4 regions of the Nonomuraea sp. NPDC048826 genome follow, and region 1 is predicted to be linked to each of the others. Evidence: riboswitches for the same ligand, from Rfam matches in the RefSeq annotation. Region 1 holds a riboswitch; each other region holds the start of a gene.
What was found. A riboswitch is a leader RNA that binds a small molecule or an ion and turns the genes downstream of it on or off. The one in region 1 is predicted to bind cyclic di-AMP.
Positions count from the first base shown of each region.

Region 2: linked by a shared signal. The riboswitch ahead of ACGFI7_RS26105 (glycoside hydrolase family 25 protein) and the one ahead of ACGFI7_RS24305 (C40 family peptidase) in region 1 are both predicted to bind cyclic di-AMP.
Region 3: linked by a shared signal. The riboswitch ahead of ACGFI7_RS19950 (hypothetical protein) and the one ahead of ACGFI7_RS24305 (C40 family peptidase) in region 1 are both predicted to bind cyclic di-AMP.
Region 4: linked by a shared signal. The riboswitch ahead of ACGFI7_RS21670 (coiled-coil domain-containing protein) and the one ahead of ACGFI7_RS24305 (C40 family peptidase) in region 1 are both predicted to bind cyclic di-AMP.

Region 1 covers NZ_JBICUQ010000006.1:544,480-548,743, forward strand. The annotation lists gene ACGFI7_RS24300 (amino-acid N-acetyltransferase) at 200-757, opposite strand; cyclic di-AMP (ydaO/yuaA leader) riboswitch at 1,045-1,197, shown strand; gene ACGFI7_RS24305 (C40 family peptidase) at 1,205-2,191, shown strand; gene ACGFI7_RS24310 (LuxR family transcriptional regulator) at 2,207-2,419, opposite strand; gene ACGFI7_RS24315 (cytochrome P450) at 2,611-3,792, shown strand; gene lysX (bifunctional lysylphosphatidylglycerol synthetase/lysine--tRNA ligase LysX) at 3,789-4,264, opposite strand, start outside.
Region 2 covers NZ_JBICUQ010000007.1:263,413-267,676, forward strand. The annotation lists gene ACGFI7_RS26100 (bifunctional polysaccharide deacetylase/glycosyltransferase family 2 protein) at 1-1,233, shown strand, start outside; cyclic di-AMP (ydaO/yuaA leader) riboswitch at 1,489-1,623, shown strand; gene ACGFI7_RS26105 (glycoside hydrolase family 25 protein) at 1,634-2,416, shown strand; gene ACGFI7_RS26110 (hypothetical protein) at 2,441-2,827, opposite strand; gene ACGFI7_RS26115 (MerR family transcriptional regulator) at 2,898-3,275, shown strand; gene ACGFI7_RS26120 (DUF4396 domain-containing protein) at 3,293-3,715, opposite strand; gene ACGFI7_RS26125 (cupin domain-containing protein) at 3,794-4,159, opposite strand.
Region 3 covers NZ_JBICUQ010000005.1:345,384-349,647, reverse strand. The annotation lists gene ACGFI7_RS19960 (hypothetical protein) at 1-325, shown strand, start outside; gene ACGFI7_RS19955 (alpha/beta fold hydrolase) at 645-1,505, opposite strand; gene ACGFI7_RS19950 (hypothetical protein) at 1,544-2,377, opposite strand; cyclic di-AMP (ydaO/yuaA leader) riboswitch at 2,564-2,701, opposite strand; gene ACGFI7_RS19945 (DUF5302 domain-containing protein) at 2,858-3,058, opposite strand; partial or broken gene ACGFI7_RS19940 (rod shape-determining protein) at 3,218-3,349, shown strand; gene ACGFI7_RS19935 (rod shape-determining protein) at 3,944-4,264, shown strand, end outside.
Region 4 covers NZ_JBICUQ010000005.1:719,631-723,894, reverse strand. The annotation lists gene ACGFI7_RS21680 (DeoR/GlpR family DNA-binding transcription regulator) at 1-572, shown strand, start outside; gene galT (galactose-1-phosphate uridylyltransferase) at 569-1,651, shown strand; cyclic di-AMP (ydaO/yuaA leader) riboswitch at 1,717-1,856, shown strand; gene ACGFI7_RS21670 (coiled-coil domain-containing protein) at 1,862-2,827, shown strand; gene ACGFI7_RS21665 (DUF2716 domain-containing protein) at 3,044-4,264, shown strand, end outside.

The sequences.
Region 1 (4,264 bases):
CGCGTCGGGATCCTCGCCTTGGGGGCGTCCCGGGTTATGCCCGTATCCAGGATGATTCTCGCCGGATTCATCCTGCGGATACGGCGGCTGTCCGGTGCTCACCGTGTCACCTCGCTTCGCGTGCGCATGTGGCACGTGTCAGGGCACATGCCTGTCCTGGACAACGTATCGACATGGGTATCAACAATCACCTTTTCTGTCAGTCAAGATCCGTATCACCCGAGGTCAGGTGAAGCAACATCCTGGTGTTGCCCAGGGTGTTCGGCTTGACGTGTTCCAGGTCCAGGAACTCGGCCACGCCCTCGTCGTACGAGGCCAGGAGTTCCGCGTAGACCTCGGGCGAGACAGGGGTGCCCTGGATCTCACGGAATCCGTGCCTCGCGAAGAAGTCGACCTCGAACGTGAGGCAGAATACGCGCCTTAGCCCGAGTTCTTTCGCCGTGGCGATGAGAGCGGTGACGATGCGGTGTCCGATCGCCAGCCCGCGCGCCTCCGGGTGCACCGCGACGGTGCGGATCTCCGCCAGGTCCTCCCAGAGCACGTGCAGCGCGCCGCAGCCCACGACCCTGCCGTCGCGCTCGGCGACCCAGAACTCCTGCACGTCTTCGTACAGGGTGACGGCGGCCTTCTCCAGCAGTCGCGGACCGGCTCCCGCATAGGTGTCGACCAGCAGTTTGATGGCCTTGACATCGGGAGTCCGGGCACGCCGGACCAGGACCTCCGTCTCGGGTAGGGGACGTTCCGCGACCTGCTCCATGGCTATCCAGCGTACCGATTGCGATTACGGCTCACCCCTAACCCCGGACTTCCGTCCAACTTGTAACGTCTCGTGACCGATGGGACGACGCAGGCCGTTATAGGTTTCCTCCAGGTTCACGCCCGGATCGAGCTAGGGCAAAGACGACATAAAGTCTTTGCTGGACGCGGGTCCGCGAGATCACCTTGTGACCTGTCGGTTGTGAAACCTCTACAGACTCGGCAGTTCCGGTTGAGCAGGAACCCGGGGTGCATTAGTGTCCAGCGTCGATGTCCCCGTGCATGTCGCACGGAGACGCGCCCAATCCCCGCAAGGGGAGCCGGGGACCCGTCGGCGGCGTTCCAGCAGCGCCACCAGGGGTGAATCCGAGCAGCTCGCTCGGTAGGGCTGCTCCGGCCCGAACCCGTCAGCTAACTCGGTCGGCGCCAACGGAAGGAGCTTTGATTGGTGAAGCGCACGCGCGATCGCAGGATGGCCATCGCGGGCGCCGCCCTCGCCGCCCTGGTGCTCGCCGTCTCCGCCGGTCCCGCCGCCGCCGACCCCGAACCCTCGCTCAAGGAGCTCTCCGAGAAGGTGGAGAAGATGCACCTGGAGATCGAGACGCTCACCGAGCAGTACAACGGCCAGCGCGAGAAGCTCAAGACCGCCCAGAAGGCCGTCGAGAACGCCAAGAAGAGACTCGCCGACAGCGAGGCCGACCTGTCCGCCAAGAAGACCAAGGCGACCCTGCTCGTCGAGGCCGAGTACATGTCCGGCGGCCTCAACCGCACGCTCAATTTCGCCGGCAGCGGCGACCCCGACACCTACCTCGACCGCGCGGCCACCACCTACGCCCTGCGCCAGCAGCAGGCCGAGGAAGTGCTCAAGCTCACCAAGGCCATGAACGCCGCCGAGCGCGCCAGGGCCGGCGCCGAGAAGCGCATCGCCGAGGTCAACGAGATCGTCGAGGACCTCGGCGCCAAGCGCGAGCGGATCTCCGGACTCGTCACCAAGGTCGAGAGCCGGCTGTTCCAGCGCGCGCTCGGCGAGGCCGGACGGCCCGGCACCCGGGCCGTCAAGGTCAACCTCCCCATCGCCGGCGACGGCAAGGCCGCCCAGGCCGCCCGCTGGGCGCTCACCCAGCAGCTCAAGCCGTACGTCTGGGGCGCGGAAGGCCCCAACGGCTACGACTGCTCCGGCCTGGTCATGGCCGCCTACCAGCGCGTCGGCATCTCGCTGCCGCACTACACCGGCGACCAGTGGACCGCGGGCAGGCACATCTCACGTGAGGAGCTGCGCCCCGGCGACCTGGTCTTCTTCTACAGCGACCTGCACCACGTGGGCATCTACCTCGGCGGCGGCATGATGGTGCACGCTCCGCAGACCGGTGACGTCGTCCGCATCGCCTCGATCGCCCGGCGCCCCTACGCCGGCGCGGTGCGCATCGCCGACTGACCGCCCGGCGGCGGGTCAGATCAGCTGGCGGCGCGCCGCCCAGGCCACGGCCTCGATGGCCGTGGCCACGCCGATCCGGTCGCAGATCCCCCTCAGTCTTCGGCGCACCGTACGGCCGCTGCAATCAAGGCGCCGCCCCACGCGGTCGACCGTGACGCCTCTGGCGAGCTCCGCCAGCAACGCCAAATCTGCATGGCTCAGTTCGACGTTTTCACTGAGCACATCCATCTGGAGCCCTCCCCCACCAACAGCACTACTCGGTGACGTCCCGGCCCGAGCAAATGGCTGCTCGTCCCGGACTACGTAAACGCATCCAGGAAAGACCGTCAAGCACGAGATCTGCCGCACTTGACGACAGCCATTGACATGATCCGATGTACATGAAGTACTCGCCATATGTCGGCACATTTCGCGGCACAATGATCGATCACAACGCCTCTGACAGCGCGCCGACGCCCGCCTCGTCAGCCGGCGACCTGCTGGGTTTCGATCCGCACGACGACGGGTTCCTGCGTGACCCGTATTCCACCTACGGGAAACTTCCACGGCCGTGCTACCGGACGCGCGGCGGGCTGCTCGTCGCCACCTCCCACGAGCTGTGCTCGGCCATCCTGCGCGACCCCCGGTTCGGCCACGGCCCCACTCCGGCGGGCGGACCGGACGAGCCGGTCCGGTCGTTCCTCATGATGGACCCGCCCGACCACACCCGCATGCGCGGGCTCGTCAGCAGAGCGTTCACGCCCGGCATGGTGCGGCGGCTGCGCCCGCGCATCGAGGCGATCACCGCGGACCTGATCGCCGCGCTGCCCGACGAGGCCGACCTGGTCCGCGACTTCGCCTACCCGCTGCCGGTCATGGTGATCAGCGAGATGCTGGGGGTGCCGCCCGAGGACCATGAACGGTTCCGCGGCTGGAGCCAGACCCTGGCCCGCAGCCTCGACCCGATCGTCAGCGACGAGCTGGCCGAACGCACCCAGCGCGACCGGCGCGAGTTCCACGACTACTTCCAGGGCCTCATCGCGCTGCGGCGCGCGCGGCCCGCCGACGACCTGCTCAGCGCGCTCGTCCAGGTCTCGGAGCTGACCGAGCGCGAGCTGCTGGCCACGTGCGTGCTGCTGCTCGTGGCCGGGCACGAGACGACCGTCAACCTCATCGCCAACGGCGTGCTCAACCTGGTCAGGCACGGAGTGCTGCGGGAGGCGGCCGAGCGGCCCAGGGAGGTCGTCGAGGAGGTGCTCAGGTATGACCCGCCGGTCCAGCTCACGGCGCGCACCGCGCTGGCGGACGCCGAGCTGGACGGTGTCATGGTGCCCGCGGGCACCATGACGATGGCGCTGGTGGGCGCGGCCAACCGCGACCCGGCCGTCTTCCCCGACCCGGACCGGTTCGACGTGGGGCGGGCGCCGGGCCGGCATCTGGCGTTCGGCCTCGGCATCCACTTCTGCCTGGGCGCGCCGCTGGCCAGGCTGGAGGGCGAGGTGGCGCTGGCCGCGCTGGCCGGAACGGCGCCGGACCTGGAGCTTGCCGACCCGGATCCCCCGTACAGGGAGAACCTGGTGCTGCGCGGGCTCGCCCGGCTGCCGGTCCGGCTCAACCGTTAACGGGTGGGTTTGACCAGCGGGAACAGGATGGTCTCGCGGATGTTCTTGCCGGTGAAGGCCATGATCATCCGGTCGATGCCGGCGCCCATGCCGCCCGTCGGGGGCATGCCGTACTCAAGAGCCTGCAGGAAGTCCTCGTCGAGCTGCATGGCCTCGACGTCGCCGCCGGCGGCGAGGAGGGACTGCGCCTCCAGCCGGCCGCGCTGGTCGAGCGGGTCGATCAGCTCGGAGTAGGCGGTGCCGAGCTCGGTGCCGAAGCCGATGAGGTCCCACTTCTCGGTCAGCAGCGGGTCGTCGCGGTGGATGCGGGCCAGCGGTGAGGTCTCCACCGGGTAGTCCATCACGAACGTCGGCTGGATCAGGGTGTGCTCGACGAGCTCCTCGAACAGCTCCTGGACGAGCTTGCCCTGGCCCCACTTCGGGTCCCACTGGACGTCGTGCTTGTCGGCCAGGGCGCGGACGCGCTCCAGCG
Region 2 (4,264 bases), on a different contig from region 1:
GCCGCGCTCGGCCTGGCGCAGCGGGGGGCGAACGCGTTCACGGCCGCGCTGTGGTGGGTGCTGCTCGCCACCGGGGTGCTGACGCTGGCCAGGCTGCTGCTCCTGGTGGTGCTGGCCCGGGTGCACGCCCGCCGCTCCCGGGGCGTCGGCCGCGACGGGTGGCAGGACCGGCCGCCCGGGGTGAGTGTGATCGTGCCCGCGTACAACGAGGAGGCGGGCATCGCGGCGACCGTGCGCTCGCTCGTGTCGACCGCCTACCCCGGCCCGGTGGAGGTGCTGGTGGTGGACGACGGGTCCACCGACCGCACCGCCGAGGCCGCCGCCGCGCCCCGGCTGCCGGGCGTACGGGTGATCAGGCAGGCCAACGGCGGCAAGGCGGCCGCGCTGAACACCGGCATCCGGCACGCCCGCCACGAGATCCTCGTCATGGTCGACGGCGACACGGTGTTCGAGCCCGGCACGATCGGGCATCTGGTGCGCCGGCTCGCCGATCCCCGGGTGGGCGCGGTGAGCGGCAACACCAAGGTGGGCAACCGGCGCGGGCTCATCGGCCGCTGGCAGCACATCGAGTACGTGATCGGCTTCAACCTGGACCGGCGCGCGTTCGAGCTGCTCGACTGCATGCCGACGGTGCCGGGGGCGGTGGGCGCGTTCCGGCGGGCCGCGCTGGTCGCGCTCGGCGGGGTGAGCACCGACACGCTGGCCGAGGACACGGACCTGACGATGGCGCTGTGCCGGGCGGGCTGGCGGGTGGTGTACGAGGAGCGCGCGCTGGCGTGGACGGAGGCGCCCGCGAGCCTGGGTCAGCTCTGGCGGCAGCGTTACCGCTGGTGCTACGGCACGATGCAGGCGATGTGGAAGCACCGCCGCGCCGTGGTCGAGCCCGGCCCGTTCGGCCGTCGCTGCCTGGGTTATCTGGCGCTGTTCCAGGTGCTGCTGCCGCTGCTGGCGCCGGTGGTCGACCTGATGGCCGTCTACCACTCGGTGGTCGGCGACCCGCTGCCCGCGGTGGCGGTGTGGGCGGGGTTCGTGCTGGTGCAGGCGGCGGCCGGCTGGTACGCGCTGCGCCTGGACGGGGAGCGGGTGGCGGCGCTGTGGGTGCTGCCGCTGCAGCAGTTCGTGTACCGGCAGCTCATGTATCTGGTGGTGTTCCAGTCAGTGGCGACGGCTCTGCTGGGGGTGCGGCTGGGCTGGCACACGGTGCGCAGGCAGGGCATCTTCGCGGCCCGCTGACAGGCCGCGAACCCGGCGGGACCGGGCGTGATAGGGCATGGGCGGCAGATTTTACTCAGACCCGCGCATCCCCATGCCCACAGGGGATCCAGCGTGCCCAACCCCCACCAAGCCAGGCAAAATCCGATATGTCATACTTGCAATATTTTTATCCACATATATACCTTTTGGGCATTCGCGGTGACTGCCACATCGTCGCCGCTTCGATTGACCGGACCGTGCGTTCGTCCTGACGGATCCCCCTCCCGCCAGGGCGGCGCACGGCCGCCGAGTCCGCGACACGCGGAGCCGGGGACCCACTTCTCTGGGGTGAATCGGACGCCAAAGTCCGTAGGGGACTTCCAACCCCGAACCCGTCAGCTAACCCGGTAGGCGGCATGGAAGCAAGGAGTCATCCCGTATGCCCAAGCCTCGGCTTGCCGCAGCTCTGCGGTACCGTCCCAGCAACCGCCTCGCCTACGCCGCCGCCGCCGCGCTGCTGGCCGGCACCACCGCCGTCGCCAGCGTGACCGGCACCGCCATCGCGGCCACGTCCGGCCACGCCGGCTACGCCGCCTCCCCCGTCGACCCGAACCCGGCCGCCGCCCCGCAGGGGGCCGCGACGCTCACGTACGGCCAGGACGTCTCCAACTACCAGCCGAACCACGACTGGGCGACGAGCCCGGCGGAGTTCGGCATCATCAAGGCCACCGAGGGCACGAGCTTCCGCGACCGGGCCTTCGCCCGGCACTGGCAGGAGCTCGACAAGAAGGGCATCGTACGCGGCGCGTACCACTACGGGCACCCGCGCAACAACCCGATCGCCGAGGCCGAGCACTTCCTGTCGGCCGTCGACTCCCAGCCCGGCAAGCCCGGTGACCTGCTGGTGCTCGACCTGGAGACGACCGACGGCCGGTCCGTCGCCGAGGTGAACGCCTGGGCCAAGGCCTGGCTGTCGCACGTCGAGAAGAAGACGGGGGTCAAGCCGATGTTCTACAGCGGCTGGCACTTCGCCGACACCTACGGCGCGGGGCTGGCGGAGTACCCGCTCTGGGTGGCCCACTACAGCAAGCCCCAGGGCCAGGTCACCCCGCCGGCCGACTGGAAGTCCTGGACCATCCACCAGTACTCCGACTCGCCCATCGACCAGAACGTCTCCGCGCTGACGCCCGACCAGCTCCGCGCCCTGGGCCGCCCGGTCTGACCCCCGCGGGCCACCCGGCGGGGGTCAGGACCCGTGGAACCGGAGTCCCCGGTCCTCCAGCCGCCGGCGCAGGCCGTCCGGGTCGGTCACGGAGGTCTCCGGCAGCAGGTAGAACTCCTCCAGGATCGCCCGGGCGGCCTCGTCGTCGGGCACGGCCGCGTCCCAGACGACCTCGTCCCCCGTCGCGGTGACCTCGAAGGAGAAGAACGCGCAGCACGCCTTCTCCCGGGCGGCGAGGTCCCGTACCCATTCCTCCAGCCCGTCCTCGGCGCGCAGCCGGAACCGGATGCCCTCCCCGGTCCGCTCCCTGCCGGTGAGCGCCCGGCCGAACAGCCGCCCGTACTCGGCGAGCCGCTCCTCGGGGGTGTCGCGGGCGGTGGTCATGTCGCACACGATCAGTGGATCGTCCATGATGTGCTCTCCTTCCGTCTCTCCCGGAGCGTAAAGTCTGGACTTAGGTCCAGAGTCAAGGGAGAGCGGCGTGAAGATCGGCGAGGTGGCCCGCGCGGCCGGGGTCAGCGTGGACACGGTCCGCTTCTACGAGCGCCGCGGCGTGCTGCCCGAGGCCGGGCGCAGGCCGTCGGGCTACCGCGAGTTCGACGAGTCCGCGGTCGCCAGGATCCGCGCGGCCAAGGCCCTGCGGGAGCTGGGCTTCACGCTGGACGAGGTGGCCGGGGCCCTGCGCTCCCACGACGCGGGCGGCGCGACGTGCGCGAGCGAGCGGTGGCGGCTGGAGGCGGTGGTGGGCCGCCTCGACGCCAAGATCGCCGAGCTGGCCCGGGCCCGCGACCTCGCCGCCCGCAGCCTCACCGACTGCCGATCCGGCGACTGCCGCTTCCCCACCGGGCTGTCCCTGTAGTTCCCGGGCCGGCGTCGTCAGTGGTGGTACTCGTGGATCACGGCGTGACCGCCGCCGCGGCCGATGAGCCACTTGTTGACCGGCGTCGTCACCAGGAAGGCCACGAGGAACGCCACGGCCAGCGACCCCCAGAACAGTCCCGAGGTGAGTCCGGCCTCCATCGCGCCGGGGATGACCACGATGACGGCGTTGTCGACGATCTCCATCACGATGATCGACACGGTGTCGGCGGCGAGCGCCAGCTTGACGGCCCTGCCCCAGTTCACCCCGGCCCGGCGCAGCGGCAGCAGGGTCAGCAGGTAGCCGAAGAAGAACGCCAGCACGATGGCCAGCGCGATGGACGGCATGACGGCCCAGCCCAGCGCGGTGGCGATCACCAGGCCGAGCACCTCGCCGATGGCGCAGCCGGTGAGGCAGTGCAGCGTCGCCGAGACGGCCATCCCCCAGGTCGCCCCCTGGCGGGTCCCGTGGCCGCCTGGTTCCGAAGGGTGTGAGTGGTGCGCGGACACGTGCCCGCCCTACTGCTCGACCCGATCGGCCTCGTCCTTGGTCTTGTGGACGGCGCCGTCGGCGTGCTCGGGCGGACCGTACACCGTGTAGAGGACAAGCGGGTCCGGGCCGGTGGCGACGAAGTTGTGCAGGGCGCCCGCGGGAACGGCGACGAGGTCTCCCGGCTTCACCGGACGGGTCTCGCCGGCGACCCGGGCTTCTCCGGCGCCCGAGACGAACACGAGCAGCTGGTCGGTGTCCTCGTGCACCTCCTCGCCGATCTCCCCGCCCGGCGGGATCGTCATGGTGACGACCTGCGTCTTCGTTCCGGTCCACAGCACCCGGCGGAAGTCGTCGCTCTCCTCGGCCTCGGTCGCGATCGCGAAATGGTGCACGGTCGGCTCCTGTATCTCGCGGTTCAGGCTGCGTATGACTCTTGCCAGGACGAACGCTGACATAAACCTCAAAGTCGGCCCGGCGGCTCGCGCTACCCGCTCCGC
Region 3 (4,264 bases), on a different contig from region 1:
CTCCATCGGCGCCGCCATCGTGGACCACGGCAGCGGCATGGCGCTCGGCGCCCTCGGCGGATCCAAGGACCTGGACCTCCAGGTCGCCGCCGCGGGCAACACCGAGGTCGTCAAGGCGAAGCTGCGCACGATGGACTCGCTCGGGCTCAACGAGGCGATCGAGGACATCCTCATCACGCTCAGCGGCCAGTACCACCTCATCCGGCCGATCTCCGGACGCGGCGGCAAGGGCCTGTTCCTCTACCTCGCACTGGACCGCGGCCGGGCCAACCTGGCCCTGGCCAGGCATCATCTCAAGGGCATAGAGGAGAAGCTGGAGGTCTGACCTCCGGCTCCTCCTCCTACGACCCGGTGGCTCGCGCTCGGGCGCGGCGAACGCGTGCCGCCGCCGGGGCGCGTCTCGCGAGGCAGCTGCCTCCCGGCAACCCGCGAGACGCGCCCTTTCCACCCCTCGCACCTTCGTACGACCCGTCGGCGCCCCTTACACCGGGGCTTCGCCGCACGGCCCTTTCCGGGGTCTTACGTCGTATGCCTTCCAGGGTCTTCCGCCGCACGGCCCTGCCAGGCTCTTACGTCGCACGGCCGGCCCTTTCGGGTTTCTTCGTCGTACGGTCCTTCCGAAGTTTTCCTCGTACGGCGGGATGTCACCTCGTCGGGCTGGGATGGCCGGCGGTCAGCTTGGTGACGGCCTCGACGATCTCCGGCCAGAGGGCACGGGGCAGATCGTGTCCCATACCGGGGAAGACCTTGAGCTCCGCGCCCGGGATCGCCGCCGCCGTGGCCTGCCCGCCCGCGAGCGGGATGAGCTGGTCGTCGGCGCCGTGGATGACCAGTGTGGGGATGTTGAGCCGGGAAAGGGCCTCGGTCCGCTCGGGGGAGTTGACGATCGCCGCGAGCTGCCGGGCCACGCCCGCCGGGTCGAAACACCGGTCGAACGCCAGCTTGGCCAGCCGCTCGACGCGCTCGCGGTCGAGTTCGTACCCCGGAGAGCCGATCACCGACTGCGTGGCCAGCGCCTGTGTGACCGCGCCTTCCCGGGTGGTCACCGGCTTGGCGAACAGGACCGCGCGGGCGGCCTCGGTGGGCGGGGCCACCGAGCCGCCGGGGGTGGACATGATCGAGGTCAGGGTGAGCACCCGCTCGGGATGCCGGATGGCGAGCGTCTGGGCGATCATCCCGCCCATCGAGGCGCCCACCAGGTGCGCGGCCGGCCAGCCGAGCGCGTCCAGCAGCCCGGCGACGTCCTCGGCCATGTCGTCCAGCAGGTACGCGGGCTTGCCCGGCTGAGGCACGCCCGCGTCGTGGAGGTGGGTGGACAGACCGGCGTCGCGGTTGTCGAACCTGACGACGTGGTGTCCCTGCTCGGCGAGTTGCTCGCAGAACTCGTCGTCCCAGTGAATGAGCTGGGCGCCCAGCCCCATGATCAACAGGAGCGGGCGCCCGTCAGGAGAGCCGAAGCTCTCGTACGCGATGTCGATGCCATGAGCCGATGCAGTCGAGGTCACGGCACCAGAATGACATTCTGATCAGGGTGACGCCAAGGTCAGCGGCGCACGAGCTTGCGGATGCGCTCGCGGCCCAGCACCAGGGCACCGCCGATGAGCACCGCGCCGCCGACCGCCGCGGCGCCGGCCACGTTGCTCTGCTCGGTGGCAGCGGCCGCCTGAGCAGCGCCGGAGGCGGCCTTCGACTCGGCCACCGGCGCGGCGGCGAGGGTCTTCTCGACCTTCTTCTCGACCTTCCGGGCCTCGTCCTTCGCGCCGCCGGCCAGGGTCTTCTCGTCCTTCTCGGCCTTCTTCTCCGCCTTGTCCTCGGCCAGCACCGGCGGGTTCGCCGGGTTGCGGTCGATGCGCTTCCAGGCGCCGGTGGAGAAGGCCACCGGGTGGTTCTTCAGGCCCACGCCGTCACCCCACTTGGTGATGACGTACTCGACCTCGATGTGGCCCTTGCCGCCATTGCCGTCCACCATCAGCGTGCGCGGGTTGAACCTGCCGCCGGTCAGGTCGGCGAAAGTCTTGGAGTCCAGGTCGAGCATGATGCCGTTGCTGGACGGGTTGCCCGGGCCGCGGTCACCGACGAAGAACGGCATCTTCTTGCCGTTGTAGACCACGTAACCCTCGGTCAGCAGGGGCCAGCTGGGGCTTGCCGCCAGGCCCTTCTGCATGGGCTTGCCACTGGCCGGCATGCCGGTGTCACCAGCGCGGCCGGAGCCGTCGTCCCAGAAGTAGGAGGCCGTGGTCTTGCCCTTGAGCAGGACCTTCTCCGTGCCCTTGTCGATGTCGGCGTGAGCGGCGGTACCGGCCCCGGCGCCGAAGGCGAGCGTGCCGGCGGCGGCGGCGATCACGGCGAAGGAGCGCATGCTGAAGCGAGCAGACATGAAAAGCAGAAGTCCTTTGTGAGGCAACAGTGAGAAAGCGCTCGCAACAAGGCGCAGCCGGGCATCAAGCCGTGCGGACGCTACGCGTGGAGCGCGAAAAGAAGATCAGGAATCAGCCGCTGCTCAATGGCGGCCGGTGACATCCCGCGATAGGGGGGAACTGACGCGGCGATCGATCACGAGAAGATGTCCTCTCCATCTCGCCTACCGGGTTAGCTGACGGGTTCGGGCGTGGAGATGCCCTACCGGCCGCGAAGGTCGGATTCACCCCAAGGAGATGGGTCCCCGGTTCCCGCGTGGTGCGGGATTCGGCGCCAGGCAGCCGCCTCTTCCTGGTGAAGAGTCAAGGTCACCGCCTGGTAACGCTCACCAATCTAGCGAGCAAACTGGACAAACGCAAAGGTAAGCCCATGATTCGGGCGAAGATCTACCTAGAAAAAGGGGGTACGGCATGCCGTACCCCCTTGAAACACCCGGCTTTCAGCCGCCGCTCTTGCGCCTGAAGGACCGCTTACCGGCAGCCGGACCGTGCGCTCCGTGGATCTTGGAATGGTCGGCGCCCCTACCACCCCCGCTGGTTCCCGCCTGCTGGCCGCGCTTGCGCTCCAGAGCCTCACGGAACTTGCGCTTCATCTCGTCCTCGGGAGTCTCGTCGACTTCCGGCTCTGGGGTTTCCGCCATGAGGACCTCCTGGTGTGCGTACGCCCCCAGCTTCCCATGCAGGCCCCCACTGCGCGAAACCAGGCATCATGCCGCGCGGCGCGCCGGGGGCTTGGTATTGGCTTGACCTGATCCTGGATACACCCCTGACATGCAGCTCGATCCCCCGGAGCGGCGGCAGTGAGCCCGCTCGGGTTCCTCGGCCGGGACCTCGCGATCGACCTCGGCACGGCCACCACGCAGATCTACGAACGAGGCCGGGGCATCGTCCTCAACGAACCCTCGGCAGCCGCACTCAAGCCCACCGGCGGCTTCCCCTTCGGCATCCCGGCCTTCGCAACGGGCACCAGACCCGGCACCTCGACGCACCGCCCCACCACCACCACCACCCATCCGAGCACCCCCGCCCGACGGAACGCACACCGAAACCCGCACCGGAACAGTCACTGGAACGCGGGCCCGGACACGTCCCCGGACGCGGCCGCACACCCGGGCACGCACGCGGACCTCATCGCGTACCTCGCCCCAGACCCGAGTTCGAACACCGCACATCCACCCGGGGACGCTCGCCGCCCACCCAGGGACGCAGGCCACCCGAAGCCAGAGCCACCGTTCACCGGGAGCCCGACCACGGACGCCCGGTTCGATGCTGCCCAGCGACCCACACCAGAGAGGCCGTCCCCCGCGGGCCCACCCCCGGATGTACGGTCACTGTCCCACGTCGCGAGCTACCCGACCGCGGACGCGTGGTTCTGCGCCCCCGGATACGCGCTCCCGAAGGCACCCGAGCACCAGCCCGGAGAGACGTTCAACCCCTCGGCGTACCTTCCTCCCGAGCCGACCGCCGGTGTCATCCCGTTCAGCCAGGGATCCGGCGTTGCGGCCGCGGCGGAGATGCTCTTCGGCGTGGACGCGGTGCGGCACGGCGGGATCGCCCAGTGGCCGGTGCACCAGGGCGGCGAACTCGTCAGCCGCATGATCAAGCATTTCGTGAGAAAGGTGCACGGCCACCCGTTCGCCCGTCCGCGGCTGGTGATGGCGCTGCCCGACGGCGCCTCGCCGATCCTCCGCGCGGCCCTGCGCGACCTGGCCTACGAGGCGGACGCCAGGCGGGTGTTCCTCGTCGAGCACTCCTTCGCGGTGGCGCTCGGCGCGGGGCTCCCGATCACGGAACCCGCCGGACGCATGATCGTCGACATCGGCCCCCGCCTGACCAGGATCGCGATC
Region 4 (4,264 bases), on a different contig from region 1:
CCGCCAAGTCGGCCCGCCAGCAGCAGGAGAAGGAGGCCATCGCCCGTCGCGCGGCGCAGCTCGTGCGCCCCGGCACCGCGGTCGCCCTGTCCGCCGGCACCACCACGTGGTCACTGGCCCACCACCTCATCGGCGTGCCCGAGCTCACCGTGATCACCAATTCGGTGCCGGTCGCCGACGTCTTCCACCGCAATCCCCGCGCCGACCGCACGGTCGTGCTGACCGGCGGCGTGCGCACCCCCTCCGACGCCCTCGTGGGCCCCGTCGCCGTCGCCGCGATCCGCCGCCTGCACGTCGACACGCTCTTCCTCGGCGTGCACGGCATGAGCGTGCGCGCCGGGTTCACCACGCCCAACCTGCTGGAGTCCGAGACCGACCGGGAGCTCATCGGCGCCGCGCACCGGCTCGTGGTGCCCGCCGACCACACCAAGTGGAACACGGTCGGCATCAGCACCATCGCCGAGCTGTCGGAGGCCGACGTGGTCATCAGCGACGCGGGGCTGCCGGAAGAGGCGCGCAGGGAGCTGGCCGACAGGGCCGGAGAGTTGATCATCGCGGAGGGGGCGGCGTGAAGCGCACCATCACCCATCTGGCCGACGGCCGGGAGCTCATCTACTTCGACCGGAGCGACGGCGCCGACCGCGGCGCCGTCGACCGGCGGCCGCTCGATCCGCGGCCGGTGGCGTCGGAGCTGCGCTACGACCCGCTGACCGAGGAGTGGATCGCGATGGCGGGCCACCGGCAGACCCGGACGTTCCTGCCGCCGGCCGACGAGTGCCCGCTGTGCCCGTCGTCGGACACACGGGCGTCGGAGATCCCGGCGTACGACTACGACGTGGTCGTGTTCGAGAACCGCTTCCCCTCCTTCTCCGGAAATCTCGGGACTTATGCGGATGTCGGTGGGTTGAGCGAGGTCCGGCCGGGGGTGGGACGATGTGAGGTGGTGTGTTTCACCTCACAGCACGACTCCTCGTTCTCCCGGCTCTCCGACGACCAGGTGGAGCTGGTCATGGAGGCCTGGGCCGACCGTACGGCCGAACTGTCCGCGGTGGAGGGCGTCGAGCAGGTCTTCTGCTTCGAGAACCGGGGCGAGGAGATCGGCATCACGCTGTTCCACCCCCACGGGCAGATCTACGCGTACCCGTACGTGACGCCCCGCACCAAGCTGCAACTCGGCGCGGCCCGGCGGTACGCGGAGCGGCGGCCGGGGCGCAACCTTTACGCCGACGTGCTGGAGGCGGAGCGGAAGGCGGAGATCCGGGTGGTGGCGGCCAACGAGCTGTGGACGGCGTTCGTGCCGGCCGCCGCGCGCTGGCCGTTCGAGGTGCACGTCTACCCGCATCGCCAGGTGCCGGACCTGGCCGCGCTGTCGGAGGCCGAGCGGGCCGCGTTCGCGCCGCTCTACACCTCGGTGCTGCGGGCCCTGGACGGGCTGTTCGGGGTGCCGATGCCGTACATCTCGGCCTGGCACCAGGCGCCGGTCCGGCAGGACCGTGAGCTGGCCTACCTCCACCTGGAGCTGTTCAGCATCAGGCGGGCCCCGGGCAAGCTGAAGTATCTGGCAGGATCGGAGTCGGCCATGGGCGCGTTCGTCAACGACGTGCTCCCCGAGGAAGCCGCCAGCATGCTTCGATCACAGGTAGATCACTAAAGGATTTCTGTTTGGGTCGCATTACCCGTGATCTACCACTAATATGCCTTCGAGCACGGCCGTAACCGTGCGTCACGCCTAATCCCGGGCGAGTGCCCGGGAGCCGGGGACCCAACCGCACTTGGGGTGAATCCACTTCGGTGGTAGGGAACTGCTCCCGTGCCCGAACCCGTCAGCTAACCCGGCAGGCAGAGGGAGAGGACCCAGTACGTGGCGGCAGCGTCCCCCGCGCACCATGCCATCGGTTTCATCACCGCCGCGGCGGTGGCTTTCATCCCCGTCCTGACCGCGCCCGCGGCAGCGGACCCCAAGCCCAGCGAGCAGCAGCTCCGCAAGGAGCTGAAGCAGCTCAACGCGAAGGTCGACAAGCTGATCGAGCGCTACAACCTCAAGCGCGTCGAGCTGGCCGAGGCCCGCAAGGCGGCGCAGGCCGCCGAGGAGCGGCTGGCCACGGCCGAGAAGGCGCTCGACACCGCCGAGCAGCGGGTCGCCGACCTGGCCAGGCTGCAGTACCAGAACGGCGGCGGCATGCGGCTGCCCAGCCTGATGACGCTGCCCGACGGCCGCGGCGCTGCCCTGCTGGAGCAGCTCACGGCCGAGCAGCAGGCGATGGTCGCCAAGGTGGCGGCGGCCCGCGACGAGAAGAAGAAGGCGGTCGACGAGGCGGCCAAGCTGGCCAAGGAGATCGAGGCCGACGCCGCCGAGGTGACCGACCAGCGCGAAGACGCCGAGGACGTCATCAAGGACATCCAGGGCAAGCTGGAGGACCTGGTGCCGTTCGCCACCGGCCGCCGTTCCGACGGCAGCTGGGCGCCGCAGCTCCCGTCCGGCTCCGACAACATCACGCCGCGCACCCGGCTGATGAAGACGGAGCTGGCGAAGAACTTCGCCCTGCCGTTCAGCGTGGGCTGCTTCCGCGCCGGCTCCAGCGGAGAGCATCCACTGGGCCGGGCCTGCGACTTCATGATGAGCACCGGCGGTTCGATGCCGACGGCGGGCAACGCGGCACTCGGCGACCGCATCGCCGAGTGGGCCCTCAGCAACCGCGCCAAACTGGGCGTGAAGTACGTGATCTGGAAGCAGCGCATCAACCACGGCTCGGGCTGGAGCGGCATGTCCAACCGCGGCAGCATCACCGAGAACCACTTCGACCACGTCCACATCTCGATGCACTGAAAGCAGCCGGTGAGCTTCTCGGGATCGGCGACCGAGAGGCCAGTACCGCGCGGCACGTCGAGACCACGGCTGCCCCTGTCCCGGCGGCTCCGTCGACGCCATCGGCGCACTGCGTGCCTTGGGCCGCGCGGACGCGCCACCCCGTTCGTGCCGCGCCATGGGTTGCTGAAACAGGAGATAGTGCCTCTGAGTGATCAGAACTGAGAGGCAGACGACGTGGCTGAGGTGGCCGAGAGCCTGCTGGCTGTCTACGAGAGCCAGTTACGCGGCATCGTTCCGCGGGACACGCCGTGGGGAGCCGTGGTCGAGCGGGACGGGTCGCTGGTCCGCACGCACTACGGCACCCACGGAACCGTCGACCACGCCGGTCCGGTCGGCGACGACCTGGCGGAGTCGATCCGTCGGCAGCAGGCCCTCTTCGCCGCGCGCCACGAGCCGGTCGAGTGGAAGGTCTACGCCCACGACTCCCCGTTGCTCGGCGCGTCGCTGCGGGCCGCGGGGTTCGTCCCGGGGCCGATGCGCGCCGTCCTCGCGGCCGGCATCGCGGACGTCCCGTCGGCCGAAGCCCTCCGGCCGGGCATGCGCGTACGATACGAAAGCTACGGAGAACTCGAGCGACTGCTCCGCAAGGCCGCGGCCGCGCCCGAGCAGCGGCGGCCGCTCTCGGAGATGGTGGCCGACGGGATGGCCCGCAGGACGGGATCGGAGATGAAGATCCTGGTGCTGGAGCACGAGGGGCGGATCCTGGACGCGCTCTGGATCGAGCACGTGGGCGACACCGACTTCGCGGCCGTCGGAGGCATCACCGGCCCCCGGCCCGAACTGCTCCAAGCCGCGGCCGCCTGGGCCGAAGGGCGTGATCTACGCGGGTTCCGGCCCCGTACGCCGCGCTATCTCGTCGCCGAAGCACCCGACTCGCTGGTGCCCGCTTACCTCACCACGGGCTTCCATGAGATCACCCGGGTGAGCACCTACCGCTGGGCGCCCGCGGGCGAGCCGGCCAGGGAGCGGGCCACCATGCAGCTCCTGTCCGAACCCGAGCATGACGAGATCTGGAAGCGGTTCGAGACCCGGTTCGAGGTGACCTACGAGACCGCCGATCGCGGCATCGTCGAGCCTCCTGCCTCCGCAACCTGGTATCTCGGCGCCATCGAACGTTCGGACGATCCGGTGCTGGCCGAGGTGGAAGGGATCATCGCGCGCGGTGTACGTGCGGTCGCTCGACCTGGGGACCGGCTTTACCGTCTCAAGTGGTTCATCAGCGGCTCCCGCACGGATCCACTCCGTGCCGGTGGGCCCGGGCAGCCATACTGGGTGGGTTACGCCTACCTGGTCGACGAACACGTCGTCCAGGTCACCGAGGACCTCAGGATGGGCACGTTCGGCAACTGGAGCGAAGCCTCCCTGTGCGTCTTCGGCGAGGAGCTCCTGGCGTAC